3 regions of the Lysinibacillus sp. FSL M8-0355 genome follow, and region 2 is predicted to be linked to each of the others. Evidence: riboswitches for the same ligand, from Rfam matches in the RefSeq annotation. Region 2 holds a riboswitch; each other region holds the start of a gene.
The links. Region 2 has a riboswitch for cobalamin ahead of MKY46_RS11975 (hypothetical protein). Riboswitches for the same ligand answer to the same signal wherever they lie in the genome.
Positions count from the first base shown of each region.

Region 1: linked by a shared signal. The riboswitch ahead of MKY46_RS20730 (FecCD family ABC transporter permease) and the one ahead of MKY46_RS11975 (hypothetical protein) in region 2 are both predicted to bind cobalamin.
Region 3: linked by a shared signal. The riboswitch ahead of cobT (nicotinate-nucleotide--dimethylbenzimidazole phosphoribosyltransferase) and the one ahead of MKY46_RS11975 (hypothetical protein) in region 2 are both predicted to bind cobalamin.

Region 1 covers NZ_JBBPAI010000001.1:4,234,668-4,245,818, reverse strand. Annotated here, with positions in the region: gene MKY46_RS20755 (nitroreductase family protein) at 1-356, shown strand, start outside; gene MKY46_RS20750 (NADPH-dependent FMN reductase) at 420-962, shown strand; gene MKY46_RS20745 (HAMP domain-containing sensor histidine kinase) at 1,477-2,871, shown strand; gene MKY46_RS20740 (response regulator transcription factor) at 2,849-3,550, shown strand; gene MKY46_RS20735 (YdhK family protein) at 3,591-4,160, opposite strand; cobalamin riboswitch at 4,463-4,650, shown strand; gene MKY46_RS20730 (FecCD family ABC transporter permease) at 4,796-5,842, shown strand; gene MKY46_RS20725 (ABC transporter ATP-binding protein) at 5,848-6,639, shown strand; gene MKY46_RS20720 (DMT family transporter) at 6,924-7,238, opposite strand; gene MKY46_RS20715 (DMT family transporter) at 7,238-7,591, opposite strand; gene MKY46_RS20710 (TetR family transcriptional regulator) at 7,663-8,241, opposite strand; gene MKY46_RS20705 (hypothetical protein) at 8,450-8,620, shown strand; gene MKY46_RS20700 (endonuclease Q family protein) at 8,721-9,887, shown strand; gene MKY46_RS20695 (S-layer homology domain-containing protein) at 9,988-11,151, shown strand, end outside.
Region 2 covers NZ_JBBPAI010000001.1:2,435,029-2,446,179, reverse strand. Annotated here, with positions in the region: gene nrdF (class 1b ribonucleoside-diphosphate reductase subunit beta) at 1-335, opposite strand, end outside; gene nrdE (class 1b ribonucleoside-diphosphate reductase subunit alpha) at 323-2,416, opposite strand; gene nrdI (class Ib ribonucleoside-diphosphate reductase assembly flavoprotein NrdI) at 2,413-2,772, opposite strand; gene MKY46_RS11985 (glutaredoxin family protein) at 2,769-2,993, opposite strand; cobalamin riboswitch at 3,108-3,285, opposite strand; gene MKY46_RS11980 (hypothetical protein) at 3,569-4,189, opposite strand; gene MKY46_RS11975 (hypothetical protein) at 4,265-4,465, opposite strand; cobalamin riboswitch at 4,666-4,853, opposite strand; gene MKY46_RS11970 (enoyl-CoA hydratase/isomerase family protein) at 4,989-6,053, opposite strand; gene MKY46_RS11965 (enoyl-CoA hydratase-related protein) at 6,068-6,853, opposite strand; gene MKY46_RS11960 (acyl-CoA dehydrogenase family protein) at 6,870-8,537, opposite strand; gene prpB (methylisocitrate lyase) at 8,582-9,496, opposite strand; gene prpD (2-methylcitrate dehydratase) at 9,671-11,104, opposite strand.
Region 3 covers NZ_JBBPAI010000001.1:1,251,286-1,262,436, reverse strand. Annotated here, with positions in the region: gene MKY46_RS05950 (methionine gamma-lyase family protein) at 1-1,164, opposite strand, end outside; gene MKY46_RS05945 (trimeric intracellular cation channel family protein) at 1,514-2,119, shown strand; gene cobT (nicotinate-nucleotide--dimethylbenzimidazole phosphoribosyltransferase) at 2,194-3,249, opposite strand; cobalamin riboswitch at 3,344-3,519, opposite strand; gene MKY46_RS05935 (DMT family transporter) at 3,592-4,446, opposite strand; gene MKY46_RS05930 (hypothetical protein) at 4,735-5,130, shown strand; gene MKY46_RS05925 (rhodanese-like domain-containing protein) at 5,676-5,978, opposite strand; gene hfq (RNA chaperone Hfq) at 6,075-6,305, opposite strand; gene miaA (tRNA (adenosine(37)-N6)-dimethylallyltransferase MiaA) at 6,403-7,305, opposite strand; gene MKY46_RS05910 (alpha/beta fold hydrolase) at 7,292-8,209, opposite strand; gene MKY46_RS05905 (glycerol-3-phosphate dehydrogenase/oxidase) at 8,213-9,859, opposite strand; gene glpK (glycerol kinase GlpK) at 9,878-11,151, opposite strand, start outside.

The sequences.
Region 1 (11,151 bases), 1.8 Mb from region 2:
ATACTGCTGAACTAAGTCAAGGTATGGTTGATTTGGGTATAATAACAGCTAGTGAACTAGTAGAGATTGTTGCAGAGAATACTAAATTTTATGAAGAACGTGGTGAGACATTTATGAAGGATGAAGCTATTCGAAATGCGTCTTTGTCTGCCATGCTATTTATGCTTGCTGCAAAAAATCGCGGCTGGGACACTTGTCCAATGATTGGCTTTGATCATCAGAAATTGCGAGAACTATTTCATGTGCCAGAAACCAAAGAGATAGCACTGATGATTACAATTGGGAAAGAAAAAGAAGACAGTCGTCGCTTACGAGGCTATCGCAAGCCAGTTGAAGAATTTGCCACTTATTATTAATGTGGTATAAAATAGAATTGCTATACAAATACTATGAATAATGTACATTTAGGAGGAAACATCATGAAAGTGGTAGCTATCGTTGGTAGTATCCGTAAAGAATCTTATAATATGCAATTAGCTCAATTTATTCAAAAACGTTATACAGAAAAGTTAGATCTTGAAGTTTTAAGCTTAAAGGATCTACCAATGTATAATCAAGATATCGAAAATGAAGCACCGCAAGAGGTTCTTGATTTTAAAGCAAAAGTAAAGGCGGCAGATGCTGTACTATGGGTGACACCAGAATATAATGGTACAGTACCAGGCGTTATGGTCAATGCCATTGATTGGCTATCTCGTGTAGATAAAGTAATGATTGGTAAACCATCTATCATTATGGGTGCATCTATGGGGAACTTAGGTACTGTAAAAGCGCAATTACATTTACGCGATATTTTATTCTCTCCTGGCATTAACTCACCATTACTAAGCGGCAATGATGTTTACATTGGTGCTGTTCACACTAAATTCGATGCAGAAGGCAATTTAACTGATGAAGGTACAGTAAAATTCCTTGATGTAGTCATCGATAACTTTTTAAACTGGGCAAAAAAATACATTTAATTAAAATCTGACCCATAAGTATACTTTACTTATGGGTCATCTTATTAGAAAAATAAGAATGGCAGTTGAGCAAAGCAAAGTTGATTTCCTTTGTGAACGATCACTTTGTTCTTTGCATAGAGCTAAGCTTTCAAGGATCCTCCGATGAGCTGTTTCACCCGCATTATTCTCACCAAAACTATTTCTGTGACGCTAATCCCCAAAGAGTCGCTTGTTTTTCTTCAATCAATCCATTACTCATCAACTAATTTTATAGCAAGTCAGGTTAACGAAGATAGCTTAAGCAATATTATGTACTAAATTAATTAACTGTTGCTGACGTACATGGGTTGTGACAATCATTTTATAAAGTTGTGCCGAATTCAAGACCCTGCACAAGAAGAAGCATTAGCATCAAGAAATTTCCCTTAGTGGAGGTCCATTTCGTTATAGACATTTTTTTAATGTTGTTTCTGCATGAAATCTTCATACTTTCACGCTATACTTTTAAGAAATTCTAAAATGGTGGTTACAGATGAGAAAATTATCACTAAAGCTGGGCATCATCTTTTTTATTACATTATTTTGTATCGAAACATTTATGATGTTTTTTTTACATGTCTCCTTAACCAATTCTAGAGTTGAGGAAGAGCTAGCAAGTTTGCAAGCAAGGGGAAATTCACATCGTACGGTATTAGAACAGAACTTCAACGAGGAAACGCTAGCACATGTGGTACTTATGGAATCTAATGAAAGTACGGATGTAGTAGTGACTGATGATGAGGGAACAATACTGGTTTCTTCGCAGCCTGATTTAGAAATTAGTGATATGATCCATAAGATTGAGGGAAAAATACCGTATGAGGGAAGGATCTTACAAGATGATTGGCAAGAGGTTCAAGCGATTGCCACTATTAGTCCTATTCAAAATCAGCAAAGAACGATTGGCTATGTCTTTATGTTTCAAAATACAGACTCCATTCATGCGTTAATGAAACGCTTAAATAAACATTTTCTCATCGTTGGGTTAGTATCTGGTCTTGTCACTATAGCAGTCATTATCGTTCTATCTCGAAAGCTTGCTAAACCATTAATTCAAATGAAAGAGGCCACATTGAAAATGAGCAAAGGTGATTTTACAGTCGCCCTTTCTACCAATGGAAAGGATGAGCTTGGGGATTTATCGAATGCTATACAGCTGTTGTCTAACGATCTGAATCATTTAAGGCATGAGCGTAAGGAATTTTTATCGAGCATTGCACATGAGCTTCGCACACCTCTAACCTTTATTAAAGGCTATACCGACATTCTTTCGAAACGGGATTTAACAGAGCAGGATCGCCAAAAGTATTTAGCCATTATAATAGAAGAAACAAATAGACTTTCTCGATTAATTAAAGATTTATTTGATTTAGCTAAAATGGATGAAAACTCGTTTGTGATTGAACAACAAAACGTACATTTAAATTCATTTTTTACAAACATTGAAAAAAAGCTAAGCCCTGCTTTTCAAGAGAAGGGTATACATTTTATTGTACGTTATGAAGAGGGTTTGACAGTATGGGCAGATGAAGCAAGGCTAGAGCAAATCCTAATAAATCTATTAAATAACGCATTAATCTATTGTGCGTCAGGAGATACGACTTCAGTCACCGCAAAGAAACACAATGATGTTTTAAGCATTATCGTTCAAGATACAGGGAAGGGGATTCCAAAGAAGGATTTACCCTATATTTTTGAACGATTTTATCGAGTGGAAAAATCTCGTAGTCGTGCTTTAGGTGGTTCTGGACTGGGGCTTGCTATTGTCAAGGAACTTGTACAGGCGCATGGGGGCGAAGTGAAGGTTAGCAGTGAAATAAATAAAGGAACTACTTTTGAATTATCTTTTAAAGGGGTAGAAACAGATGAAAACCATTTTATGCATTGATGATGAGCCAAGAATGTTAGATTTATTAACCCTTTATTTAGAGCCGAATTTTTATTGTAGAGCTATGTCTTCCGTTCAAGAGGCTTTCGATTTTTTAGAAGATGGGCATGCAGATTTAATTCTTTTGGATGTTATGATGCCAGAGATGGATGGGTGGCAGGCGTGCCAAGAAATTAGGAAGTTTTGGGATGTACCCATCATTATGCTTACTGCAAAAGGAGAGCATGCGGATATTGTAAAAGGCTTAAACCTCGGTGCTGATGACTACATATTAAAACCCTTCGATGAGGAAGAGTTATTAGCACGTATATATGCGGTATTAAGAAGATCGAAAATAGAGGAAAAGGTTATTAGCTTTGAGGGTCTTCGCTTAGATAAGGAATCCTTTGAATTATATTTTCAACATGAGGCAATTCCCCTAACACCAAAGGAATTTTCCATGCTTGTTTTATTTTTAGATCATCAAAATAAAGTATTTTCTAGAGAACATCTAATCACCACAGTCTGGGGATATAATGTGACAATTGAAGATCGTACCATTGATTCTCATGTGCGTAATTTACGAGAAAAATTAAGAAAAAGTGGGTTCCCTGCGGATGATTACTTGCAAACAGTATGGGGTATCGGCTATAAATGGCATAAGTCAATTGATAGAAAACCGTTACAACACAAAAGCTAGAAAACAACCTCTGCCAGAAATGCTGGAGAGGTTGTTCATATTATTTTGAGGTTAATTCTTCTTCTGTCACCCATTTATGATTTTTAACAGCTTCACCATTTGTGGTCGAAGTGTAATCAACCATATAAACAGTCGTTTGGATAGCCTCCTCAATACGGACAGTCGCATTTTCCATACCTTCCATATGCGCTGCGTCCGTTTTTACTTCTGTGCCAGGGGCTAGTGGTGCTTCTTCTGGATCAATCAATTCTTCATGAATCACCCACTTATGATTTTCTACACGCTTTCCACCGGAAGTTGGCTCATAGGAAATAACATAGGCAGTTGTGTTATAGGCACCTATTATTGTTGCTTCGGCACCTCTCATACCGTCCATATGTCCATCCGTAATAATCACGTTACTTCCAACAGAAAACTTCGGATTATCCGCGTTCTTTAATGTGGATGGTACTTCACCTGAGCTTGAGTGGCTCATCGTAGAATGATCCATTTCTTCAGCAGTGTTATTGGAAGGAGATGCAGGCTTCGTTTGCTCCTCCGCACAAGCTGTTAAACTAATGAAGGCCGTTACTGCTAGAAGTCCAGTAGACCATTTTCTTTTAAATATCATGTAATATCCTCCTCACTATTTTCCCTTACTGTAGCAAACAAATGTGCAGAAATGATGGATGTCAATTGCTTTTTGACATGAATGAAGAGAGCGAAATGTTATTGATGTATGTGATAGGAAAAGTGGCTAAGATGTGGTGGAGTATCCTCCCATGCCAAAACTATTAAGTAATAGATAGCCAATTTATAACGAGCAAATAGCAAAACTGCGAAGATACAGCTTATATATTGTTCTTCCTTAGAAATAAAATTCCATGTAGACTAACAATCTATAAAAATGTATGATAGAATCGTCACAATTTTATAAATTCAAATACTATTGGTGTGCCATTTTATAATGTCACTTAAAAGGGAAGTCGGTGTAAGTCCGACGCTGTCCCGCAACTGTAACGAGGAGTCCTATAATATTATTTGCCACTGTGGAAGAATGGGAAGGCAATTATAGGGTGTTGAATCGAAGCCAGGAGACCTGCCAGTTAGTAATACCTGTAATGCCCACGAGGATGCAAGCAATTACGGACAATAGCTGGATTTTTTCTGACTTTGTTTATTCTAGGGTATTTCTATGCGTCGTTGCGTATGGAATACCTTTTTTTATTGCTTCATTCATCACTATTCAGTAGGAGTTTGAAACAGATGAATAAAAAATTTATGTTATTTTCCTTCGTACTTTTTATGGTATTAATTGTTTCAATGACCTTTGCTGTAATGGTTGGCTCAGTTTCAGTTACACCATTATATGTATGGAAAGTTATTCTTTCTAAAATCCCCTTTATACAAAATGCCATAGAGCAGGATTGGAGTCGCTCACAGGAGATCATCATCTGGCAAATAAGAGCACCTCGTGTTTTGCTAGCTGCTATTGTTGGAGCGGGGTTAGCCATTGCGGGGGCAGCGATTCAGGCGCTTGTACGAAATTCCATTGCTGACCCATATATTCTAGGAATTTCTTCAGGGGCAGCCGTCGGAGCTACTTCTGTAATTATTTTAGGAGCCTTTTCATTTTTAGGTATTTACGCGCTTTCAATATCAGCCTTTTTAGGATCATTACTTGCCATTGCACTGGTGTTTTTCTTATCACGTGTTGGGGGACGGGTTTCTATTTTTCGTCTGTTATTGGCAGGTATGGCTGTTTCCTTTATTTTAACGGCCATTTCTAATTTTATTTTAATGATGTCAAAGCAAGAGGGGGCTTTAAAAGCTGTTATGTTTTGGATGCTAGGTAGTCTAGCAGGAGCTAAATGGAATAATATTATCATTCCAGCTTCCATATTTTTTGTCGTATTTGTGCTTCTCTGGCTACACTATCGAAATTTAAATTTACTTTTACTTGGGGAAGAAGCGGCAGTGACGTTAGGCGTTAATCTTCAGCAATTTCGGATTCAGCTTATATTACTTGTCTCCCTGTTAACAGGTGTACTGGTGGCAGTCAGTGGCTCTATTGGTTTTGTAGGTCTAATTATCCCTCATATAGTACGTTTAATTGTGGGATCTAACTATAAATATGTGATACCGATTAGTGCTTTAATAGGGGGGATTTTCTTAGTGTGGGCTGATGCCTTTGCTCGAATTATCATTGCTCCTCAGGAAATGCCAATTGGTATTATTACAGCCTTTTGTGGAGGTCCATTTTTCATTTGGCTACTCCGTCGCAATAATTATTCTTTCGGTGAAGGAGATTAACTTATATGACATTAGAAGCAAAGCAAGTATCATTCTCCATTAACGATCAACGTATACTACATGAAGTAAGTATTCAAATAAAGAAAAAGCAGTTTGTTGGGTTAATTGGCCCTAATGGTAGTGGCAAATCAACATTGCTAAAAAATATGTATCGTCTTCTAAAACCTGAAAGCGGGACGGTATTATTAAATGAGCATGATATTTTAAAGCAATCTAGTAAAGCAATTGCAAAGAATTTAGCTGTTGTTAGTCAAGATACACCTGTTTTATTTGATTTCACTGTACATGATTTAGTTTGCATGGGGAGAACGCCACATAAAAAACTGTTAGAGCTAGATCAAGAGCAAGATTTTCAAATTGTTAAAGATGCTTTGAAGCAAACAGGTATAGCTCATTTAGAAAAACGAAGCTTTAGCTCCCTTTCAGGTGGAGAGAAAAAACGTGTAATGGTTGCACGAGCACTAGCACAGCAAGCACAAGTGCTTATATTAGATGAGCCAACGAATCATTTAGATATCCAACATCAACTTCAGCTTATGGACTTAATTCAAACCTTACATTTAACAGTAGTTGCGGCTTTACATGACTTGAATATTGCGGCAATGTACTGTGATCAAATTTACGTTTTGCAGCAAGGTCGAATTGTGTGTCATGGGGCACCCGAGGAAGTGCTAACACCAGCATTGTTACAAGAAGTATTTGGTGTTTTTGCTGATATTCAAACACATTCCTTGACTGGTAAACCATACCTCACGTATGTTCCTGATCAATTCGCAAAGAAGGTCAGTCAAGTTTAAAAAAGTAAGGACAATTATTTTACATAATATATTCATTATGAAAGTAGCATTTACGAAAATACATGGCATTGGAAACAGTCATACCAGGAAGAGTTTTTATATTTCTTAGTTAGAAAAATAGTCAATGTTTATACAGGAGACGGATTTTTCATTAGCTAGAGTAAGGACCGCAGTGTATCTGTTTTTAATTATAAAAATGTAACAGGTTCAAAGATATACTCAATGGTTTAAATGACAAAGGACATTCCTCGATATTAGAAGGATGTCCTTTGATTGTAGTTTAATTAAGATACGGCCTTTAATCCTGCTACACCGATGATAATAGCGATGATACTGATAATTCGTGGTAGATTTTTGGATTCACCAAAGAAAATGATATTGACAAGCACTGCACCGACAGTACCAATACCTACCCAGACAACATAGGCAATGCTTAGCTGTAAATAATTGAAGGAAGCATATAAAAGGGCAAATGATAATCCAAAGCCACCGACATATAATAATAAATTTCGTATCGTTTTATTTTGACTATAAAAGCGTAATCCAATAACACCTATAATTTCGGCTATTGCTGCTAATAAAATATATACCCAACCCATTATGCATTCACTCCTTTCTTTTCATCGTGATCTGTTGGTGCGTTATCTGCTAATTTTAATCCAATAACGCCCGATATTAAAATAAACATGAAAATACCTTTAATCGCATTAAACTCTCCATCGAAAATAAAAATGTCCATTAACGTAGTGCCAATTGCACCTGCACCAGCGAAAATAGCGTATACGGTACCAGTAGGTAGGTTTTCACAAGCTTTTGATAAGAAGTGAAAATCGATAGCAATTATAGACACAATAATAATCCAATGCCACCAGGAACTTGCTACATTAAAACCAAATATCCAAAATAATTCAAATAAACTTGTTAGACCGACATATAACCATTCTTTTTGCATAATTAAAATCCTTTCATCAATAGAATAAATGACTGACGTTCAGTCATTTTATAGGTAAAAGAGAACGTCACTTACGCGTGACGTAGGCCAAGTGCATGATATAAAAAGTCTAGAAGTTCAAGCTTAAGCAGTGTCATCGTTTCATCCTTGCTGTCATCAAACAAATAAACTTGTTCTGCGGCAGATTCAATTAGACCAATAATAAGCTTTGCTGACCGTGATGGATTAATTGAATCTCGAATGATGCCTTGTTGTTGAGCCGTTAATAAGAAATTACTCATCCAATCATAGTATGGTGCATAAATGCTTTCCCATTCTTTTAAATGCTCTGTTTGTGCAATTCCAGCATAAATGAGTGCAACGATATCACCATATTCCTTTGTGATCGAGAAAATGATTTCAACAACCTCTTCAAGTTGCTGATCAAAAGGCTTATGATCTGAAACACCTTCATCTACGGTAGTAATAATTCTTTCTACCATATTTTTTGCAATAGCTGGCATGACAGAAAGGCGTGATGGGAAGTAGAGATAAAATGTTCCTTGAGCAATCCCAGCAGCTTTGACGATATCTGAAACCTTCGTCTTTTCAATTCCTTTTTCGCGAAAAACTTCAATTGCAGCTTGAATAATTTTTTCTTCCTTTGACATGCAATCCCTCACTTTTGCCTTACTTGTTTAGTATGTTACAGGATGAGAAAAACAATGTCAATAAAAAAATGACTGAATATCAGTCATTTTCATTCAACAAACGTTTGGAAATTAGCTAAATCACAAAGCAGTACGCAATTGTGATGAGGTGAAATGACGTATACTTTTTTTATTTCAGGGAACTTTATGAGTGAAAGGATTGATGATAATGGAAGACATTAAATTTGCTCAATTAGATCCACAGCAACTTGCGAAAATTAACGAGCTTGAAAAAAAGATTGGTGTGACATTAGTTGCCTATGATTCATCGTCAGGGTCATCACATAGTTCAGGTGCTTATGAGACAAATAATAGCACTACCACCAATCATCCATCATAATAAAGTGAGAAATACCTTGCTGTGATGTAAGGTATTTTTATCTTGAGTCCGCTTGAACAAAAAAATTTACGTACTTGAAATACTAAAGGGAGCGATTGAAATGCAAACATTTTATGCAGATTTACATATTCATATTGGGCGTACTTCTAGTGGGCGAGCAGTGAAAATTACTGGCAGTAAAACATTAACATTAGCAAAAATTTTAGAGACTGCTAGTGCTAGAAAGGGATTAGATATTATTGGGATTATTGATTGTCATTCACCCGAAGTAATCGAAGAAATGATGGAGATGATTGAACAAGGTGAACTACAGGAATTAAAAGAGGGCGGCCTACGCTTTCAGGAAACAACGTTGATTCCAGGGTCGGAAATCGAAATTTACGATCAATATTGTCATGGACCTATTCATGTGCTTGCTTACTTTCCAACACTGATGCTAATGAAGCAGTTCTCTGATTGGATGTCCCAACATATGAAAAATATCCACTTGAGTTCACAGCGAATTTATTGTGACGGTCTCATATTACAGCAAAAGGTGCATGAATTGGGAGGTCTGTTTATTCCTGCCCATGTTTTTACACCATTTAAAAGTTTGTTTGGTAGAGGGGTTGAGCGTAGCTTAACAGAAGTCTTTGATCCGCAGCTTATCGATGCCATTGAATTAGGGTTAAGCTCTGATACCAATATGGTAAGTCGTATCAAAGAATTACAAGCATATACGTTCGTTAGTAATTCTGATGCCCATTCGCTTGGAAAACTGGCACGTGAGTATCAAAAGTTACAATTAGCAGAAGCAAATTTTGCAGAATTAAAAATGGCTCTACATGAACAACAAGGTCGAGCAGTAACAGCGAATTATGGTTTAAATCCTTTGCTTGGCAAGTATCATCAAACGGTCTGTGCTAAATGTGGAGAACGACTAGGTAACGAAGCTACCATATGTACAAACTGTGGAAGTATGCAAATCGTAAAGGGTGTAGCTACACGTATTCAGGAACTATCAGAGGATTTTCTGAATGAACGAAATAGACCGCCTTATATTCATCAAGTACCACTTGATTTCATCCCTGGTATTGGCCCTAAAATGATGGAACGTCTAATAGAAGCATTTGGTACTGAAATGAATATTTTACATGTGGTAACGCTCAACCAGCTTGAACAAGTTGTGCCACATAAAATCGCCCATTTAATTGATTTAGCTAGAACGGGTCAATTAGCGATCGAGGTTGGTGGTGGTGGAATATATGGAAAAATACAGTCTGAGTAGAGAAAAGTTTAAAAAGATTGCTGTAATTTAACCTATTTTTAACTCGCCTCTAGTAAAATAGTGAAAACAATGACTATTTTACAAGTGGAGGAGAGAGTAAATGCGATTATCAAAGAAATTTCGTTATTTAGCAGCGAGTGTACTGGCTTTGCAATTAACCATCCCTGTAGTAGCTAATGCACAAGAACAAGACGACTACATAGCACCAAGCTGGGTTATTCAATCTGATTATGTGGCACTAGGCGACTCATTAGCACATGGAATGAATGAGGTAGGTGTTATTGGGTTAGGCTACACGGATTTTATTGCACAGGCCTTACAGCAGGGTGGCTTCCTTACTTCTTATAATAAGGGCTTTGCTATGTCAGGCTACACTACCAAAAATGTTTTAGCAGATTTACAAAATGATGTAGAAAAAACAGTCACAGGTTTTGGATACACAAAGGAACAAGTAAAGTTACGAGCTTCTATTAAAGAGGCAGAAATCATTACATTAACGGCTGGAGCAAATGATTTATTACCATTATTAAAAGAGTCCCAAACAACGGGAATTGATACGATGGCCCTTGTTAAAGCTACTAAAGAAGCTGTATCGAATATTGCTACAATCCTATCTGAAATCAAAAAGATAAATCCACAAGCAGAAATATATGTGATGGGCTATTATAATTCTTTCCCATACTATAGTGAGAATCTACAAAATCAATTTAAACTGTTATTGGCTACAGTGAATTCAACAATTAAAGCAACCGCTGAAAAGGCAGGCGCCATTTTTGTGCCGACATACGATGTTGTTGCAAAGGATGTTGCAAGCTATTTACCAAACCCTGATAACATTCATTTAAGTGAAGCTGGTTATTTAGCAGTCGCAAATGAAGCATTTTTACCAATCATTAAAACTAGCTCGTTATGGGATATAACGAAGGCTATTCAAGTAGATGTGAAAGATCGTACAACTGTAGAGGTTAAATGGCAGGACGCGACAGATAATGTAGGTGTGGCAAATTACAATGTCTATGTGAATGGAAAATTAATCTCAACATTGGATGCAGATACGACAACATTTACACTTGAAGATTTAACAGAAAATACAACCTACAATGTTTCCATCAAAGCAATCGATGCAGCTCGTAATGAAAGTATTCAAAATCCAACGATTACTTTCACTACAAAGGGAACAGTAAGCTTTACAGATACAGCACAGCACTGGGCGAAAGAATACATTCAAAAAGCTGCGGATGCTGGGCTAATGAATGGTTATACG
Region 2 (11,151 bases):
GTACAAAGCGTTGTAAAAATATAAGAATAGGATTTGGCGTGGATTGCCTCAAATGCATCAAAAACGGTTAGGACAGCCTTCTCTTGTAAATCGTCTGTATAAGCGGCCACACGATTCATCCCTATATTGGTCTGAACTGTATCCAGTAACGTTAATCCCGCGAACACTTTTTTATACGTGTCTTGATGCTCAAAGCTTTTCCACTGTTTGATATCTTTACTGACCGCAATTTCCTCAGGAAACCAAATTTGCTTCCATTGCTGGTCCCAAAATATTTGGGCAAGTTCACTCGTTGCCTTATTCCAATTGACCGCCTCATAAATTATATTTGACATGCTACACACTCCTCTAAGCTTTGTAATCGTTGACGAACATAGTAAACGGACTTAATGCCCTTTACCCATGCATAAATGTATACTTTAGCTAATTGTTCAGTTGTCCAATTATCTGTCACATAAAGCGTCATGGAAATACCTTGGTCAACGTGTTTTTGAGAAGCAGCGTACAAATCAATTAAATCATACGGATTAACATCATATGCCTCTACATATAAATGACTGTTATCATTTGTTAAATGAGGCATTGGATAAATCGTTCTACTATCTGCATAGTCACGAACCTCTACACGCTCAGTACATGGCGCAATAGAAGCCGTACAGCTACGTATGTAGGAAATACTGCCAGTTGGTGCAATAGCCAAACGATAGGAATGGAATAGACCATATTGCATCACATCTTGCTTAAGCGTTTCCCACATGTTTTTCGTAATGATTGGAATATTGCCAAGTGCTTTTAACACAACAGGTGATAGTTCTTCGTCGATTTTATTGACATATTGGTCAAAGTAGCTACCTGATGCATAATCACTGTCCTCAAATCGATAAAAAGTTGCAGCTTTTTCTTTAGCCATTTCCATCGATGATTTGAGTGAATAAAAGTTCATCGCTTCCATAAAACGATCCATGAAAGCAATCGACTCTTTAGAGCCATATAAAATGCCCTCCGTCACAAGATGGCCGTGGAGGTTCATACAACCAAGCCCTACTGAATGCATTAATTGATTGGCTTTTGCAACAGACGGTACATTTTTAATGTGCGTCATTTGCGACACATTTGTTAATAGGTGCATAGCCGTATCGATTAAGGCTTCGAAATCATTGACCTTACTTGCTGCATGAATATCAATCGATCCTAAGTTACAGGATACATCTAATCCATAGTCATTCGGTTGATCTTGATCTGTAATAATGCTTGTTTCTTGAACTTGCAGGATTTCGGTACATAGATTGGACATTTTTACGCGACCGATGTTTTTTAAAGGATGCACTTCATTGACATTATCATCAAAAATTTCAAACGGATAGCCCGATTCAAATTGTGCTTTTTTCACTTCTGTATACAGCCTACGTGCATTCAAACGTTTAATTTTACGAATTTTAGGGTTATCAAGTAGCTCATAGTACATATCTGAAATGGAAATCTCAGACATGCGTTTGCCATATTCTTTGAAAATATCATATGGGCTGAACAAGACAATATCTTTATCACGTTTCATAAGTTCGAAGAAAATACTTGGTATAATTATTCCTGTTGATAATGTTGCGAGGCGAATTTTATCATCGGCATTCGGTTTTTTAGATGAAATAAAATTTTCAATGTCTGCATGGAAAATATTTAAATAGACAACACCAGAGCCATTTCGCTGCCCTAGTTGATTGGAATAACTGAAAGAATTTTCTAACAGTTTAGCAACTGGGATGACACCACTGGCACGATTTAGAATCTCTTTAATAGGGTCACCTAAAGGGCGTAAATCAGTTAAGTTAACTCCAACCCCACCGCCAAGTCTTGATAGCTCTAAGCAATAACCAATATTTTCAGCAATACTATTCATGGAATCATCCATCGATAATTTAAAGCAGCTCACTAATTCACCACGTGCTTTTTTACCACTATTTAATGCTGTTGGTGTAGCAGGCTGATAAGCTTCCATCATTGCCTCGACAGAACGTTCTGCTAGCACCGTATTCCCTTGTGCTAAATACAAGGCGATAATGACAATACGGTCCTCATATTTTTCTAAAATCTCTTCTCCATCACGGCTTTTCATAGCATAGCTATCGTAAAATTTACTTGCACTCATAAAGGATGGGAAGCGGAAATTATAATCATATGCTTTTTTGTACAGCTTCTTAATAAATTCCATTTCATACATGTCGATAAATGCTTTCTCGTAGTAGCCCTCATCAACTAAATAACGGATTTTTTCTTCAATATCAATAAAGTAACGTAAACGCACGTTGACATACTCTAAAAAGTAGCGGCGTGTAGCTTCACGATCCTTTTCTAATTCAAGTAGCCCAGTTGAACTATAACGATTCAGTACGTCATTATTTAGCTTTAAATAGGTTTTCATCTTATTACCCTCGTTTCATAAAACGTTTGTATGGCTTCATAATCTGTTTGATTGCCTCGTAAATCTAATTTTCTTACTAAGGGTACATGATAGGTAGCAGCGATTTTCTCGCCAGCAGCCCCAAATGCGTTGTGCCCAAAGTTACTATTCCCACTGGCAACTACACCTTTACAAAAATCTCTGTTTTTTTCTAAAAAACGTTCCACTTTTGCAGGGATATCGCCTAAGCCATCAGTATAAGTAATTAAAAGATAAGGCTTATTCAATTGTAATTCCTCAGAGAGCTCAACAGACTCTGCCCTTAATTTGGAAACAATATTCCGGACATTTCCTGTACGACTTGCGTAAACGATCATAGAACAATCATCTCAATATGAGAAACTATGTCCTTAACATCTCCTATAAATGTATTATTCATTTCTAAAACAGGCACACTTAAAAAACCTGCATCGATTATTGTTTGTTTAGCTTGTTCATCGTGATCAATGTTGACGATTTCTGCCTCAAGTCCTGCACGTTGTAATTCAGATTTTACCCAAAGGCATTTTGGACAGATTGTTTTCGTATAAAGTTTCATAGAAATCCCTCTTTTCATATAATAAAAAGCTATCTCCTCTAGAGAGATAGCTAAATGGAAACGTTACCATACCAAAAATACTGACGTTCCCATTTCTTAATCCCCGAAGAAATGATTAATTGTTTTATAGAGGCAGGTCTCCTGGCTTTGCTTCATCCTCTGATTCCCTTCCCATGCGAATGCACAGTGGTTGTAATCATTGTCAGCTTCACAGTTGCGGGGACAGCGTCGGAATTGTGCCGAACTTCCCTTTTAAACTACATATAGTAGCACCTATATAAAACGAACACAATATATAGTTGTTGTTCAATAGTTTTAAGTGTACCATCCTTCATATAAAAAGTAAATCTAGATTCTAAACTTCTTTATTTTTTGATTATTCATTATTTTTAATCATAACTTTCGAAGGAATTTCTCCATCTATTATTTATATCTTAATTCATTGTGTATCTAAACTATGTACGAGATTTTCTGTTACTACGGATCTATGAGCATTAAATATAATAGCGTATTTCACATAGAAACAGCCTATATTCTAAAGAATAATAGACTGTTTGACATGTCGAACGTATGGATTACTCGATTTCGACAAATAAGGACAATTCCTTATAAAATTCAGGCGTTGCTGCCGAATTCACTTGAAAATGAGGATTATATTTTGATAAAAGTTTATAGAGAGTAGTTGCGGTTAACAGATTCTGTTCTTGATCGAAAGCCCTGAAACTTTCATAGACCTCCTTCACTTTACCATTTATTGAATGACAAAAAAACTGTTGAACATCTGCATCCTCTAAATAATCCTTTTCCCATCTGTAACATATTAAATTTGTTAGGAAAAACATTTCTAATCCAGGCATTTTTCCAACTTCAATGAGTAATGACATTCCATAATGAAATGCATTTTCCAACCATTTTATGCCGTGGCGATCTTTGTAAAAGCGCATCAACTTTTGTAACCCATGTCCTTGCTCCTTCACTAGATAAGCATGGATATTTGTATGACCAGCAGTTCTTTCCCATTCATCGAGAGAGAATTTATACTTCCTTACCAGTTTCATCCAAAGCTTTTGAAGCTTGTCTTCAGAAAGGTATTGTGTTTGTTGATTCCATCTTAGAAAAATGTCTAAACTTTCTAATACCAAGCCTCTTTCCATTTCAAAATGATCCAATTTTCTATATAAAACTTTTTGATTCATATCTATGTTGTCCATTATGTCTTCAGATTTGTTCATTTTGCATTCCATTTAATTATTCACTTCACTTCAGATTTTTTATCTACTATCATGACATGTCTCGACTAATTCATGCTTGATCGTTAAATAGGCATCATTAATAGATGTATAATCATTTGGGTTTTCTTCTATTAACTTCCTAATATAAAGCTGTAATGGCCTAATATGCTCACCAGAAAGGTTGTTCATAATTTGCTGCTTTAACTGATTTATATAAAATGAAATTGAATGTGATGTCATCTTGTTCACCCCTATTTATTCATAAAAAAAACATCTTGCCCTAATGGGAAGATGCTAGCTATGACTGACATACTTCATAGTTCTTCAACCAATATAAAATAAGTCGTCTATATTGAATAGAGACTCTTTTTTTGGTTGTCGCACTATGAGTATGATGAAGGTAATTCGTCACACTCAACACCCCCTATCCGCGTAGGTTTTGGCTGTACTAGATAAAGGCAGGTCTCCTGGCTTATGATCATCACACATTTTTCCCTTCCCATTACATACATAACAGTGGTTTTTAAAATGTGCTCCCAATTACAGTTGCGGGACAGCGACGGCTTTTCACCGTTCTTCCCTTTTAAACAAATTCTATTGAATTTGTACCTTTATCCTTTTATTCCGTTTTTTATAGTATAACATATCATTCTACGTTCTCTGACAAAACCCTATGAAAATCTACAGAACAACACTTAAGAAACCACCTACCTCTTAACAAGTAGATGGTTTCAGCATTTATTGAGCGAAGATGTCATTGTTCTTACTTCTTTACGGTTTCACTACTGTCTTGAAAGAATTTTTCAAGTATATCATCTGTAAAATCAGCGAATGTTTGATAGATATACTGAGGATTTCGATCCTTATCAATGACGACAGACCTAACCCCTTCATAGAAATCCTCATGATTTAAAAAGTTTTTTGCCAAGATTAAATCAGTCGCAAAGCATTCTTCTACCGTTTTATGTTGAGCATCTATCAGCTGCTTTAATGTAATTTTTAAGGATGATGGAGATTTAGATAGAAGCAACTGCTTTGTTTCTTGTGCAAATTTGCTTGGGTCATTGTCTAAGGATTCGACTATCTTCTCCACTGTATGTTTTGAGAAATGTTGATCGATTTCATTTTGAAGGCTGGCAAGCTCACTGTTTGCTGTTGGTGTACTTGAATAGTCCTCTATTAATTGCTTTAGAGCTGTGCTAGTTTCCACTGTATGCCAGTTCGTTTGTTCAATGCGTGTGAGGAATGCGTGTAAATGATCGCTCGTCATATAGCTATCTGCACCATTAGCAAAGAGAACATCTGCAGCTTGGATGATCGAAGCAGTTAAAGCTAAGTAATATCCTACATAGCCAGGCGCTTTATTTAGAAAATAGGCAGCTCCAACATCAGGAAAGAAGCCAATATTCATTTCTGGCATAGCCCATTTTGTTCGCTCTGTCACAATTCGGTGGCTAGCCCCATACGTTAAACCAACCCCACCTCCCATGACAATGCCATCAAGGCAAGCAATGATAGGCTTTGGGTAGTGATAGATTGCCCTATCTATGTGATATTCTTCCTCAAAAAAGATTTCGGCATTTTGGAAAGCTTCCTGACTGGAGCGAGCTTTATAGAGTGTTTTAATATCACCCCCAGCACAAAAGCCCTTTTCGCCAGCACCTCTTAGAATTATCAAGTGTATTTGATCATTCGCCTGCCATTCCTTTAGTTTCTCACCAATGGGCTTTAGCATTTCTATAGAAAGTGAGTTTAAAGCTTGAGGACGATTCAGCGTAATGCTTGCTGCGCCACCCTCACTGACGGAAAATATTACTTCATTTGTCATAGTAGTTTCCTCCCTTACAAATGTTTAAAGTTGGGCTGTCTTTTGTCAATAAATGCTTGAACGCCTTCTCTAGCATCCGCTGTTAAAAATAACTCAGCAAAGCGTGTTCGTTCTAATTCCAGCCCTTTTTGGAGATGATCCTTCCCACCTTGAATTATACATTCAATTGTACGGGATACACTTGTCATACTTTTGCCCTCAACAAAAGACTGAGCAAGGGCTTTGGCAGTTGGCAGAAGCTCATCTGGCTCCGTCACCACTTGAATAATACCTAGTTGTAGTGCTTCATCAGCACTTAATTGCTTGCTTGTTAAAATTAATTGTAGAGCCTTTGCTTGCGTTGTTATTCTGCTCAGTCGTTGAGTGCCTCCGAATGTCGGCAGTAAGCCAAGCTTTAATTCTGGTAAACCAACAATGGCATTACTTGAAGCAATCCTGAAATGACAGCCTAACGCTAGCTCTAGTCCTCCTCCAAGGGCTGGCCCATTAATAGCAGCAATAACAGGCTTTTTCATGGCTTCAATTTCATCACATAGCGCTTGGCCTGCTTCAGCCATTTGTAATGCTCTATCCTGTTGCCCAAAGGCAGCAACAAATTCCTTTATATCTGCTCCCGCAGCAAAAAATCGTCCAGAGCCGGTCACAATGATGGCTCTCGTCTCTTCATCCTCAGCTAATTCTTTAAAAATGACACGAAGATGTTCAATAGAAGCTGATGACAACGTATTTGCTGGTGGATGATTTAAATGAATAAGCGTGATGGAATCTTCTTTACTAACATTGGCAAATGTATCAACCATGATTTTTCCCTCCTGTTTATGATAATGAACTGATCGATTTTGGATTGTTGATGATCCCTCTTGCAATCTCTCGCTTTTTCATAAAGAGATTCTGATGGAGTGGGATGTTTAAGCGCTGAATATGATCTAACCTTGTTTTTCGCTTTTGTTCATTTGTTTCAGCAGCACAAATAATGTCGATTGTCCTTTTTTCTATTTTACGATAGCCTTCCTGACAAAGAATATCTGTCATCAAATGCTTCATATTGTCACATGCGTTCTTTTCCGTCCGCAGTAAAGAAGCTTCCATAACATAAATATCTTTTGCTATATCAGCTAGCAGACGCATATATTCCTGCTCTTGCTCCAATTGAATCTGTGCGTCAGCAATGACAGCGATGGCTATTTGCATTAAGTACTTGGCAAGACGGATGTATTGCTGATTCTTTTCTGCTGGTTGATATGCTACTGGAGCATTTTCGGTAGATGTTGCTTGTGAATACTTCTTATATAGTAGCTTCGCCATTGTTAAACGGTTGATTTCATTTGTTCCTTCAAAAATACGGCTAATTCTAGCGTCACGATATAAGCGTTCAACCTCGTAGTCTTGCATATAGCCATAGCCACCATGGATTTGTACAGCTTCATCTACAATTTTCCCAAGCACTTCTGAGCAATTGACTTTATTGAGTGCGCATTCCAGAGCGAAATCAGCTATTTTTTGAACCATTGACTCTTTATCCGTAACTTCCATCGCATCATCTATTTCTCCTGCTGTCCTGTATGCAGCACTTTCCGCCCCATAGATGGAGGTTGCCATATCCGCAAGTTTTTCCTGTATCATGGTAAAATGAACGATTGGCTGGTGAAATTGCTTCCGTTCCCTACCATACGTTACAGCTAACTGAAGTGCCTGTTTGGAAGTGCCGATGTTGGAGAAAGCTAGCTTTAAGCGTGCCATGTTCAATATATTCATCGCTACTTTATGGCCTTTTCCAACCTCGCCAAGAACATTTTCCCTCGGCACGACAACATCCTGTAAAATAAGCGTAGCAGTCGAGGAGCCTTTAATGCCCATTTTCTCCTCTTCTTGTCCAATAGATACACCGCTAAATGTACGTTCTACAATGAATGCAGTCATGCCTTCACTCGTTTTCGCAAAAACAACAAAGAGATTTGCTAGCTGTGCATTGGTAATCCATTGCTTTTCACCATTTATTACCCATGCAGAGCCGTCCTCGTTTAAAATGGCATTTGTTTTGGGATGTAGTGCATCTGAGCCTGCGTCTGGCTCCGTCAGAGCGTAAGCGCCAATCCATTCACCTGAAGCTAGCTTTGGTAGGTATTTCAGCTTTTGGGACGCATCGCCAAAATAGACATAGGGCAATGTGCCGACTCCTGCGTGAATATTGTAAGATACACTGAATGAGCTGCCATAGCCCATCCTTTCTGCAACTAACCCGGAAATTTTTTTATTAAGTTCTAGCCCTCCATAGGCCTCGGGTATTTCGATGGCTAGTAAACCAAGATCACCAGCTTTTTGAAATAACCGACGAGTGATGTCATATTGATGCTGCTCAATAGCTGCCATATTAGTAGCGACATCTTGTTTGATGAACAGCTCTGCGGTTTTTGCTATGAGCCCTTCCTCCTCCTGAAAGTCCTCAGGTGTAAAAATGGTCATTTTGTTTTCTAATGTATCCATGCTAGTCCTCCTTGAAAGAAAGAGGAGAAAAGTAAACTTTTCTCCTACTTTATTTCCTCTTTAGGTAAGATGGTTTTCGCCAGTTCACTATCTAAATCTTCAAATTTGTAATAGGAAATGGTTTCATATAATTCACTTCTTGTTTGCATATCCTCAATAGCTTCTTTTTGAGTCCCTGTCTTTTTTATTAAGCCAAACACTTGCTCATAGGCTTTGGCTGCTACTCTCATCGATGTAACGGGATATATAACCATCGAATAGCCCATCTTTTCAAATTCCTTAGCTGTATAATACGGTGTTTGTCCAAATTCAGTCATATTGGCTAATAACGGAGCATCTAGCTCACTGGCAAAATGTTTAAATTCTTTTTCTGTTTGGAGAGCCTCTGGAAAAATGGCATCTGCCCCAGCTGCTACATAAGCTTTAGCTCTTAAAATAGCCTGCTCTAAACCTTCTACAGACCTTGCATCCGTGCGGGCAACAATTACTAACGTAGGAGCTATTTGTTTAATCATTTTTATTTTTTGTATCATTTCCTCTTGAGCAACGAGTGTTTTCCCATTCAAATGACCACATTTTTTGGGAAGATTTTGATCCTCTAGCTGTACAGCAGCTACTCCAGCCTCTACCATTTCACGAGCTGTGCGGGCAACATTTAAGACACCACCAAAGCCAGTATCGATATCCACTAGCAACGGTAAATTAGTCGCACGAATAATTTCGCTCGCACGCTGTGCAACTTCATTTGAATAAATCATGCCTAAATCAGGTAAGCCTCTACTGGCAGTGTAGGCAGCGCCAGAAAGATATAATGCCTCAAAGCCAACTTTTTTAGCCATTAAGCCAGCCATTGCATCATGAGCTCCTGGGATTTGTAAAATCGTTGAACGAGTAATGAGTGTTCGAAATTGTTCAGCCAATTGTTTTTGTGCTATTGCTTCATTTACAATCCACGCCATCTATAAAAACCTCCTAATAATCAATGATGCCTCGGCATATTTACGTCCGAAAGCGGCTGTGATGCAGGTCAGTTAGCCGTTATCTCAAGGATGGGAGGATTTTAGGCTAACATCCTTTATTAACTCCTTCCCGATTCGTGACATTCGCCAGAGGCTTTAATTTCCTGAAAGAAGTTAAACAAATAAATTAACGAATTCATGAACAGCACTATTTTCAAGAAGTGCTTGATCAGCACAAACTTCATTAATCTTGCTGTGTTGTTTTTGAGAATAATGGGTGCTAATGTTTTGCTGGAACTTATCGATGATTTGAGGGAATGCTTCCTCACGACGGAAACGGTGTCCTAAAGGATATTCACATTCAATAAGCTCAGATGATGTGCCATCTTTGTAATAAACTTGAACAGCATTGGCAATCGAACGTTTCTCAGGATCTAGGTAATCAATTGTATATTGGGGTTTTTCCACAACCACCATTTTATTTCTTAAATTATCGATACGTGGATCTGCAGCCACTTCATCTTCATAGTGGTCTGCTGTAATATCACCATAGATAAGCCCTATTGCTGTAATGTATTGAAGACAGTGATCACGATCAGCTGGGTTATTAAGAGGTCCTTCCTTATCGATAATTCGTATAGCGGATTCATGGGTCGTAATTTGAATGCGTTCAATGTCCTGTAAACGATTTTTCACTTCATTGTGTAAATGAACGGCACATTCGGCAGCTGTTTGTGCATGGAATTCAGCTGGATAAGAAACTTTAAATAGAACATTTTCCATCACATAAGATGCTAGTGGTCTAGCAAGCTTTAATTCTTGCTTATTAAAGAGAACATCTTGGAAGCCCCAGCCAGGTGCAGATAAGGCCGTTGCATAGCCCATTTCGCCTTTCACAGCCATCATGGCTAAGTGTACTGCCCTGCTTGTTGCATCACCAGCAGCCCATGATTTTCTAGAACCCGTATTCGGTGCATGGCGATATGTTCGTAGGCTCGAATTATCAATCCAAGCATTTGATAAGGCGTTGACAATTTCCTGACGAGTGCCACCTAATGCCTTTGTCACAACAGCTGTTGTCGCAATTTTGACAAACAGTACATGGTCTAACCCAACACGATTTAAGCTATTTTCTAATGCGAGAATACCTTGTATTTCATGGGCCTGTATCATCATTTCTAATACGTCTTTCATTTTAAGTGGCTCTTTCCCTTCAGCAACACGCACGCGACTCAAATAATCAGCCACAGCTAATATGCCCCCTAAATTATCGGAAGGATGTCCCCATTCAGCCGCAAGCCAAGTGTCGTTGTAATCCAGCCAACGAATCATACAACCGATATTAAAGGCACCTTTTACAGGATCAAGAACATAGGAAGTGCCTGGAACTCGTGTACCATTGGGAACGACTGTGCCTGGTACTACTGGGCCAAGAAGTTTCGTGCATTCAGGATATTGTAAGGCCAAAATGCCACACCCTAATGTATCTAATAATACATAGCGTGCCGTTTCGTATGCTTCTTCACTTGTAATAGTTGTATTTACTACGTAATCCGCAATATCTGTAAGTAATTGATCTGTCTTAGATATGTCATTTGTTTTAATCATCTATATCTTCCTTTCAAGGCATGAATTTGATATACTAGTATGCTGAT
Region 3 (11,151 bases), 1.2 Mb from region 2:
TGGACGGATTGGACCATCTGCTGTCAGCTCAATGCTGGAGCCTTGAATAAATGTTCCCGCAGCCATAATGACATCATCTTCATAACCAGGCATATAAGCTGGTTCTGGAGCATAATGGGCATTTATTGGAGAATTGGCTTGTATTTCACGACAGAAGGCAATCATCTGCTGTGCAGTTTGGAAGGAAACGGATTGGATTAAATCCGTACGATTTGCATCATAGCTTGGAGAAGTGCTCATTCCGATTTCCTCCAGCATAGCTGCTGTAAAGATCGCACCTTTTAAGGCTTGTGATACGACATGTGGGGCTAGGAAAAATCCTTGATAAAAATCTCCTAATGTATTTAATGTTGCCCCTGCCTCTGCCCCAATACCTGGAGATGTCATACGATACGCACATTTCTCTACTAAATCTGCACGGCCAGCAATATAGCCACCAATTTTCGCCAATCCTCCACCAGGGTTTTTAATGAGTGAGCCTGCCATTAAATCAGCACCAACCTCTGTAGGTTCCTTCGCCTCTACGAACTCACCATAGCAGTTATCTACAAAAATAACGGCATGTGGGGCTAATTTGCGCACCTTTGCGCACATATCAGCAATTTCTGCAATCGTAAAGGATGGACGTGTCGCATAGCCTTTCGAACGTTGAATGGCAATCATTTTTGTTTGCGTAGTAATGGCTGCTTCTACACCTACCCAATCAATTGCTTTATTTTCCACTAAATCCACATGTCGATAGCCTATTTTATAATCTTTCAGTGAACCGGTATCTTTGTTACCACCATCGACAATGGATTGCAATGTGTCATATGGCTGACCAGAAATATAAAGCAGCTCATCACCAGGACGAAGGACACCGAATAGACTAAGCGTGATTGCATGTGTTCCTGAAATAATTTGTGGTCGTACAATGGCAGCCTCCGCCCCAAAAACTTCCGCATAAACACGCTCTAAATTATCGCGTCCCTCATCGTCATAGCCATAGCCATTGGATGGATGTAAATGATAGTCACTTACTTGATGCTTGCGAAATGCTGCTAGCACCTTCTGTTGATTATAAAACGCCATTTCTTCTACCTTTGCATGATAGGGTCGAACTTGCTCCTCTATTTTTGACGCTAAGGATAGCGTTTGTGCTGATAAATTAGATGTAAACGTCATTCTTTTCTTCTCCATTTCACAATTGTCCCGCATTTCAATCAGTAAGATCTATCGACTCTCTAAATTGACTTCACTCATTCTAGAATTCCCTAAATAACTACTGGTATATCAACGCTTTTGACGAATGTTTTTCTTTATTTCAATAACATCTTATCAATTTGTATGAACCCCTGCAAAACTTGCCTATTGTTTCTAAGCGAATTTTACGCTAAGCTAATGTGCGGACTTACTTCAAGAAGCGTATGTAATGACTGATTTTGGCTATTAAATTCATAGATTCTGTTACGTCAAAAAAAGTCTTTTAACTTTTAAAAAAGAAGTTCATTTATTGATAGAAGGGGTGAAAGGGATGGCTTGGGAGGTTTTTAGTATTATTGGAACAATTGCCTTTGCTATTTCTGGGGCAATCATTGCCATGGAAGAAGAATACGATTTATTCGGTGTATATATACTCGGTATTGTCACTGCTTTTGGTGGAGGAGCTATTCGAAATTTACTCATCGGGCTGCCTGTCACAACCTTATGGGGACAGGATATGATGTTTCAAATTGCACTAGCTGCGATTACGATATTTTTTATTTTCCCGCATCATCTGATTCAGCATTGGCATCGTTGGGGCAACTTCACAGATGCCATTGGCTTATCCGCGTTCGCTATTCAAGGTGCACTCTATGCCGTGAAGCTAGATATGCCAATTAGCGCAGTCGTTGTAGCTGCTGTTTTAACAGGTTCAGGTGGTGGTATTGTGCGAGATTTATTAGCTAGACGGAAGCCACTAGTTCTCCGTGATGAAGTCTATGGTGTTTGGGCTGCTCTCGCAGGGCTTGTTATCGGATTTGAAGTTTTGACTGGAGACATTTTCCTTTATGTATTATTTGCAGTGATTACAGCATTACGCATTCTTTCCTATATGATGAAGTGGCGTTTGCCTTTGCGAAGGTTGAATCGGGCATAGATACTGTAATTGATAAAAAAATGAATAAGCGCAAAGAGTTCATTAACTATTTGCGCTTATTTGTTATTCAGTAACTATTTAGCCAAAAGATTCATGGCTTCTTCTAATGTCACCATATTTTTCATCATAGAACAAGCAGCATCTAAAAGAGGAAAGGCTAGAGCAGCACCAGAGCCTTCGCCTAATCGCATGTTCATATGCAGCATTGGCTCTACACCAAGTAATGATGCGGCAATTTTAGCCCCTGGTTCCTCTGAAGCATGGGAAGGTATGATAAAGTCTTTTACTTTCGGTTCAATTTGATAAGCAATAAGCGCAGCAATAGTCGAAATAAAACCATCAATAATAACAGGTTTTCGGTGACTTGCGGCAGCCAGCATGATACCAGCCATAGCCCCTATCTCTAGCCCTCCAACTTTAGCTAGAACATCAATGATATCGTTAGGATTGGGTTTGTTGAGAGTAATTGCTTTTTCAATTACTGCTGCTTTATGAGCAATCCCTCCTTGACCAACTCCTGCGCCAAACCCTGTTATTTCAATAGGGTCATAGCCAGTCAAAGCAGCTAATATGGCAGTGCTCGGCGTTGTATTACCAATGCCCATTTCACCTGTTCCAAGTAGGTTGGCTCCTTTTGTGATTTCATCTGTTGCCACATGAATCCCCACTTCAATGGATTGAATAGCCTCTTCTCTTGACATAGCAGGGCCCTGTGCCATGTTATCTGTGCCATGCTTAATTTTATGAATGATGACACCTGCATCAAGCGGAATATCTTCTTTTACCCCAACATCTACTGTTACTACCTTTGCATTGGTAATGCCCGCAATCGCACAAACGCCTGTACCTCCTTTAGGAAAATTTAATGTTTGAAAGACCGTAACATTTTGTGGATTCGTTGTTATGCCTTCCTCACAAACGCCATGATCTGCTGCACAGACAATCATCACTTTTTTATCGACCATTGGATATAATTGTCCTGTTATGCCTGAAAGCTGTACGGCAAGTGATTCTAGTTTACCCAAGCTACCTGGGGGCTTACAAAGCGCATCAATTCGCTTTCTAGCTTGGTCCATACTATTCATATCAGCCTCTTGGATATTTTGAATCGTGTCTTGTAATAATTGCATTATTGTTTCTCCTCTCGTTCTACATGAAGACAAAATAAAAAGTCTGTAGTTTATTGTCATGACAAATAAACTACAGACTTTTCCATCATCTATATACTTCCGAAGCAAGTAGGCAGGTCTCCTGGCTCAAGTTCAACATATCATCGTGCCTTCCCAGCGATTCGCTAGTGGCATTTACGATGACACTCCCTTATACAGTGGCGGGTCCGCTAAAGTTTTTCACTTTATTCCCTATTCTCCCTATTGGGCACCTAATGCTTTTATTAAACTATTTATAATCTACGACAGCGTATTTTTTCTGTCAATATTAGAATACTCGCCTTGTACCATTTCTTCGGTTACCTATTCTTTTTCTATTTCGCTTAGCAATGTTGAGCCTAATAATAGGACCGCTCCTATTATTTGTAGAAGCGCCATTTTTTCTCCTATAATCATCGTGGAAATTACTAATGATGTCAGTGGATCAATATAGCTAAGAATGGCTATACTTTGTCCTTTTAACTGTGACATGCCTAAAAAGAACAATAAAAATCCAACCCCTGCATGGACAAGGCCTAATGTAATTAAGAATAGGACTGATTCAAAACTGATTTTCATGACCTGAAATCCTGTAGTTCCAAGTAGATAGAAGCTAAGGAAAAATGCTGCTAAAGAAAGTTGAATCATTGTATTTTCTGGTTCCTTTAAGCCACATATAAATTTATTTGTCAATGTTAGCGCTGTGTAAAAGCATGCCGCGATAAGACCGTAGACAATGCCTATAAAATGCTCACTATCCCCAGTGCCTTGACTTTGGACAATCAAATATAGTCCGATAAGGGCCACACAGACATACATTATTTTTCTGCCAACTAGCTTCTCTTTTAAAATAATTGGAGATAAACAGATAACGAGTACTGGTGCAAAATAATAACTCAATGCAGCATTGGCAATCGTTGTTGCTTTATAAGCCTGAAATAAAAAAATCCAGTTCCCACACAAGGCGATACTAGAAAGTATTAATTTCCACTTATTTTTTATAATCTCTAATTTCGAAAAACTTTTCTTTTTATAAATAAAAATCACTACTAAAAAACAAGCACCTATTAAACTCATCCAAAAAGCGATTTCACTTGAAGATAACGGAATATACTTGGCAAAAACACCAACTGCTCCAAAAATAATCATGGATAATACAAATGCTAATTTTCCGCTCATTACAAATACCTACTTTCTACGTATAAAGTATTAACCTATACAGTAGAATCTATTGAAAATGAGCAAACTGTTATTGTATGCCTAAACAGTAGATTCTACTGTAAAGACATTGTTGGGGGTGCTATTGAACAAAACATACAAAATCCCTCCTTCATCTACATAATTGTAACATATTTCTGAAAATTAAAGAGTAAGTTTTATAAAGAAAGGGGTCACTAATCCCTTCATACTATTATGAGTATGTACAATATAAGGTAAGTCATAAATTTTCTTTGAGGAGGAGTTAGGATGAATGCAAGAGAATTGAGAAATGCCATTGCGGAGACTTGTGAAAATTATGATAGTCACTACGCTCAGTTAGTGAAACCAATCAATCAGTTATTAATGAATGTCGATGCTAGTATAAGTAACGAAACAGCGAATATAATCATCGAAAATTTGAAGTTATATTATAGCGGGGATAAATACATGACGGAATGTCACTTCGATGAGAGTGAAAATTTCTTAAAAGATGGTCTTGAACTTCTTCAAAAGGGGGATCTTGCGAATGGTGCTTTACAAATATATGGTGCTGGTTTAAATTTTTCCAGTTATGCTTTAAAGGTTCGTGGGCAAAAAAATGTGAATCCGTATATTAACTTTGAAAAAAATTTCAGCCTCATCATGAACACACTCCGAAAATAAGTATATAAAAAAGGTGATATCAATGATAGAAACAGCCACTTTGAAAAGCGAGAGGTTGATTTCCGTTCCACCAGCGTCCTTTCAGGGGGCGTCCGATGATGAGCCGCTTCACTCACTGCGTTCGCTCCAAGGTCCCCTCTGTGACACTAAATCCCCTAGGAGTGACACTGGCTCCACTCCAATCAACCATATGTAAAAGTGGCTTTTCCTTCTCTTTCATACGAACCGTAGTGAACAAAATAGCCCATTATTTGTCTGATGAGAGAAAGGATAGCCCTTTATTTTCAATGTGAAGAAGTGGTAAGTAACAACACCCCTCCATAAAGAGTAGTGAATACCTTTGCTAAAAAGGTACCATTTTTATGCATTGGAATGGAAGGCTACTTGACTCCCGTGGGATAGTGAGACAGGCGAGCCTCTAAACGGAGCGGTAGCAGAGGAAGCGGCTCGGCGCTCGCCCACAGGAAAGCAAGTAGCCTGCAACGGAAATCCATTTTCACCCTTCACAAAAATGCTATGGATGGTTTTATTTTTCATTTTGGCATTTATTTAAATTCTAATTCCCCATCGTAAGCTAGCATGCCGCCTTCAAGATTTGTTACATCAAATCCTTGCGCTTCTAAATAAGCACATGCATTAGCAGAACGAGCACCAGCCTTACAAACAACAATATATGGCTTTTCTACGTCTAATTCCTCTAAACGTTCCGGGATTGTCCCAAGGGCAATGTGCTTGGCACCAGGAATCATGCCGTGTGCTACTTCATCCTCTTCACGTACATCAATAATATATAGGTCCTCATTTGCATCTAATCGTTCTAGTAATTGTGTTGTTTCCATTGATTTCATGAACTTTTTTCCTCCAAAATTTCAAATTCCACTTACATTATAGCTTGTAACAAAAAAAACAGCCAGTGTGGTGAACACAAGCTGTTTAACAATTTTTTATCCTTCTGTCTCTAAAAACTCTATTTGTTTTGCTGGAACGAATGTAGAAATGGCGTGCTTGTAGATTAGGTGCTGCTTATTTTCAGCATCCATTAATAAAACTGTAAAATTGTCATATGATTTCACAGTCCCTTTTAACTGAAATCCATTTAACAGAAATACAGTTACAAAAACACTGTTTTTACGTAGTTGGTTCAAGAACGTATCTTGCAAGTTGATTGATTTCATCAAATAGCCTCCCCACTAACTTTCTACCTCTTCACTCCTATAGTAGCATGTTCTACCAATTTATCAATTAGTAATTTTTAGAAATTTTTCTTAATTATTATAATTGTTCATCCGTCGTAATAAAATGGACATCCATTTTATTGCGAAAATAGGTAAGTTGTCTTTTTGCATAGCGGCGTGAATTTTGTTTTAAGCTATCAATAGCTTCTTCGAGGGTACATTTGTCATCCAAATAATCATACAATTCCTTATAGCCAATTGCTTGTATGGACTGCACATTTCGAATATTTTGCTGCCATAAACCTTTGACTTCTTCTAAAAGGCCATTGTCCATCATTAAATCAACACGACGGTTAATGCGGTCATAAAGCACTTCACGGGTCATATTTTGACCTAACCCCAAAATGACATGCTTATAGAGAGGTACTTCCCCTCGGTTTTGTGCTTCAGCTGCTTTGGATACACCGCTTAATTCCAGCATTTCTAATGCACGAATGACACGACGCGTATTGTTTGGATGAATCGTCTCCGCTGTTTGAGGGTCTAGTTGTTTTAATTTATCATGCATTGCCTCAGGGCCAAGCTTTGCTAATTCATCATAGTAGGCTTTTCGTGCTTCCTCATCAACTTTCTCATCAGTAAATTGGAAATCATAGAGGACCGCTTGTACATATAAGCCTGAGCCACCTACTATAATGGGTAATTTTTGTCGAGATTGGATTTCTGCAATTTTTGCTCGGACTAATTTTTGATAATCCGCTACTGAAAAAGATTCTGTCGGCTCTAAAAAACTGAGTAGATGGTGTGGTACGCCCTCCATCTCTTCTTCCTTAATTTTAGCAGTCCCAATATCGAGTCCTTTATAAATTTGCATGGAGTCGCCATTAATGACTTCACCGTTATATTTTTTCGCCAGTTCAATGCTTAAAGCTGTTTTACCAGAGGCAGTTGGTCCTACAATCGCTACGACCTCTGCCTGCTGTAATTTAGTTTCTATCATATTTTTCTAACCACCGTAATAATACTTGAAAGACCGCTTCTTGGTTGTCTTCATTTAAAATTTCATGCCGTTTGTCCTCAAATAAATAAACCGTTACATCTTTTACTCCTACTGTTGCCAATTGTTCAGCAACTGTGTAAACGCCCAGCCCCTGTTCGCCAACCGGGTCTTTACTTCCGCTTATCAAGAGAATGGGAAGATTTTTTCTTATTTTTGCTAATTCTTTTTTACGATTAAGTGTTGCAAAGCCCGTTGTTAAATCGACAAAAAATTGATTGGTTGGAATAAAGCCACAATATGGGTCATCTATATACTTCTGCACCTCTTGTTGGACAGAACATAGCCAGTCATAGGCCGTCTTTGGATTTGGAAACTGTTTATTAAAGCTACCAAAACTCAATTGATTTAGCAGCTTACTTTCAGTTTCTTTCCCCAGCCCCTTAGCTAATACCTTGGCTACGATATTTCCAACAGCATGCAGAGCTGTCACATTTCCCGTACCACAGAGAATAACATTGTCTACTTGTTCACCATACAGTTGAATATATCGTCTAGTAATAAATGACCCCATACTATGACCAAAAATAATGAATGGTACATTTGCATAGGGTGCATGTAATTGCGTGACCACTTCATGGGCATCTTCTACCACACGCTCAAAACCGTTCTTTTCAGCAAAAAAACCTAATGTGCCATTATAGGCCGCCGTTTCACCATGACCACGATGATCGTGCATCGTCACAGCATAGCCTGCCGTATTGAGTGTTTTAGCAAATGTTAAATAGCGACCACTGTGCTCTGCCATACCATGCAAAATGTGAATATGGCCAATACATGGCGTTGTGGGCTCCAATGTTCGAGTAAAGACAAAATGTCCATCCGACATTTGAATATAACGCTCCATCCCTTACTCCCCTTTTTTCACAAAATTTGTTGCATCCTTAATGGCTTGCTCTAATTCAGCCATATACTTGTGTTTCTGTTCCTCCGTATAATTCAAGTGTTGTTGCATCACTTGAATTACTTGCTGCTTATAAAGCTTGACGGCCTCAATATCAAAGTAAAGCAAGCCTGTACGACGAATAAAGAAGTCGCTCGGTGTATAGACCATTTCCTCTTCCATGCCATACAGTAGCATAGCGTGTAAAGCTAGAGGCATTGTACTGCCATGTTCATGTAAAAATTTAACACGATTAAATAATCCATCTACATTTGTGCCATACTTTTGTACAAGCTGTTTGGCTTCATCATAATTTAAGCCGTATTGTACACCTTCTCGTGCTTTATAAGCCATATAGTCAGGGAAATTAATCGCGTTGATTCCTTTTGCACCAGACAGTGAGAGCTCACGTGTTAAACAAGCACTTGCATGCTTATAGCGACGAGCTTTTACAATTTTATCGACAATTGTTTCAGCCATTTGACGATAGCCTGTGAGCTTACCGCCAGCGATTGTCATTAAACCACTTGGCGCTGTCCATATTTCATCTTTCCTTGAAATTTCAGAAGGGTCCTTTCCTTTTTCATAAATGAGCGGGCGTACTCCTGCCCAGGATGATTCAATCGTTTCTCTTGTAATAGTAGCAGTTGGAAAGACTTTTTTAGCAGCCTCAATTAAATAATCTACATCTTGCTGTGTAGCAACAGGGTGTACAAGATTTCCCTCAAAGACTGTATCCGTTGTCCCTATATAGGTTTTGTCATCTCGCGGAATTGCAAAAGCCATACGTCCATCAGGAATATCAAAATAAACAGCTTGCTTCAGTGGAAAATCCTTTTGGTTGAGGACAATATGAACGCCTTTTGTCAGACGTAATTGCTTGTTATCTGTTACTTTATCCTTGTGTCGTACGTCATCTACCCAAGGGCCTGTAGCATTGACAATTTGTGCTGCATGTACATCGAGTATTGTTCCCGTAACATGATCCTTCACTTTAATGCCAACAAGCTTTTTCTTTTTGTAGATAAATTCCGTCATCTCTGCATAATTGAGACACAATGCTCCATATTCTGCAGCCTTTTTCAATACTTCAATCGTCAGACGTGCATCATCCGTACGATATTCAACATAATACCCTCCACCCACAAGTCCATCTTCATTAAGTAAAGGTTCTAATGCTAGGGTTTCTTGGACGTTTAACATTGTTCTACGTTCATGTTTTTTGACACCCGCCAAGCGGTCATAAACCTTTAATGCTATAGATGTTGTAAACGGACTAAGTGAGCCCTTCTTATATAAAGGTAATAGCATTTTTTCAGGCGTTGTGACATGAACCGCATTATCATAAACGATTTCACGTTCACGCCCCACTTCCGCTACGACACCCACATCAAATTGCTTTAAATAACGTAGGCCACCGTGAATCAGCTTGGTTGAACGGCTCGACGTACCAGCTGAAAAATCCTGCATGTCAATTAATGCGACAGAAAGGCCTCTTGATGCGGCATCTAATGCAATTCCTGCACCTGTAATACCACCACCAATGACTAATACGTCAAAGCTATAGTGCTCTAGATAATATAAAATTTTTGGACGATGCTCAAATGAAAACATACCTTTCTCCCCCAATAGCTATGATTTAAAAATTCGTGTGGCCTCTACAGCCTTTTGCCAGCCAGTGTAAAGAGCTGTGGCTTGCTCGTCCTCCATTTGTGGTTGGTAGGTTTGGCCACTCACCCATAATGCAGATAAGGTCTCTTGGTTTGGCCAAAAGTTTGTGGCAAGACCTGCTAAATAGGCTGCACCTAGTGCTGTTGATTCATTAAGCTGTGCTAGCTCAACTTGTAGCTGTAAAACATCACTTTGGAACTGCATTAAAAACTGATTTTTAACAGCCCCACCATCGACACGGAGTACTTCAATCGGGGTACCCGCTGCTTCTTCCATTGCATCCAGTACATCCTTTGTTTGATAGGCTAATGATTCAAGTGTTGCCCGGATGAAATGCTCTTTTGATGTTCCTCGTGTTAAGCCAAAAATGGCACCACGAGCATCTGTATCCCAATAAGGAGTTCCTAGACCAACAAAGGCAGGGACAATGTAGACACCATCCGTGTTCTTCACCTTTTTAGCATAGGTTTCGGAATCCTCAGCAGTACGAATCATACGTAGCCCATCTCGTAGCCATTGGATTGCTGACCCTGCTACAAAAACACTACCTTCTAATGCATAGGTCACTTTTCCATCTATCCCCCAAGCAATAGTCGTCAGTAAACCATTTTCAGAGGTCACTGCTTGCTGGCCTGTATTTAATAGCATAAAACAGCCAGTACCGTAAGTGTTTTTAGCCATTCCTTTTGTAAAGCAAGTTTGACCAAAAAGAGCGGCTTGTTGATCACCTGCAATCCCTGCAATCGGAATTTTTTCACCAAAGAAAATACTTGGTGCTGTTTCCGTGTATATTTCAGATGAATTTTTCACTTCAGGTAACATTGACATTGGAATAGCTAAAAGCTGACAAAGCTCATCATCCCATTGCAATTCATGAATATTGTAAAGCAATGTTCGAGCTGCATTTGAATAGTCGGTTACATGAGCCTTTCCTTTTGATAATCGCCAAACAATCCAAGAATCAATCGTCCCAAATAGCAAATCTCCATTGTTTGCCATTGCGCGTGCACCATCCACATTGTCTAAAATCCATTTAATTTTTGTTGCAGAAAAATAAGCATCTAGGCGTAGCCCTGTTTTTTGCTGAAAAAGCTCTTCATGGCCTTGATCTTTTAAGGTATTCACAATGTCCTGTGTTTGGCGCGATTGCCAGACAATCGCATTGTAAATGGGCTGACCTGTCTTTTTATCCCATACAACTGTCGTTTCGCGTTGATTGGTAATGCCAATGGCAT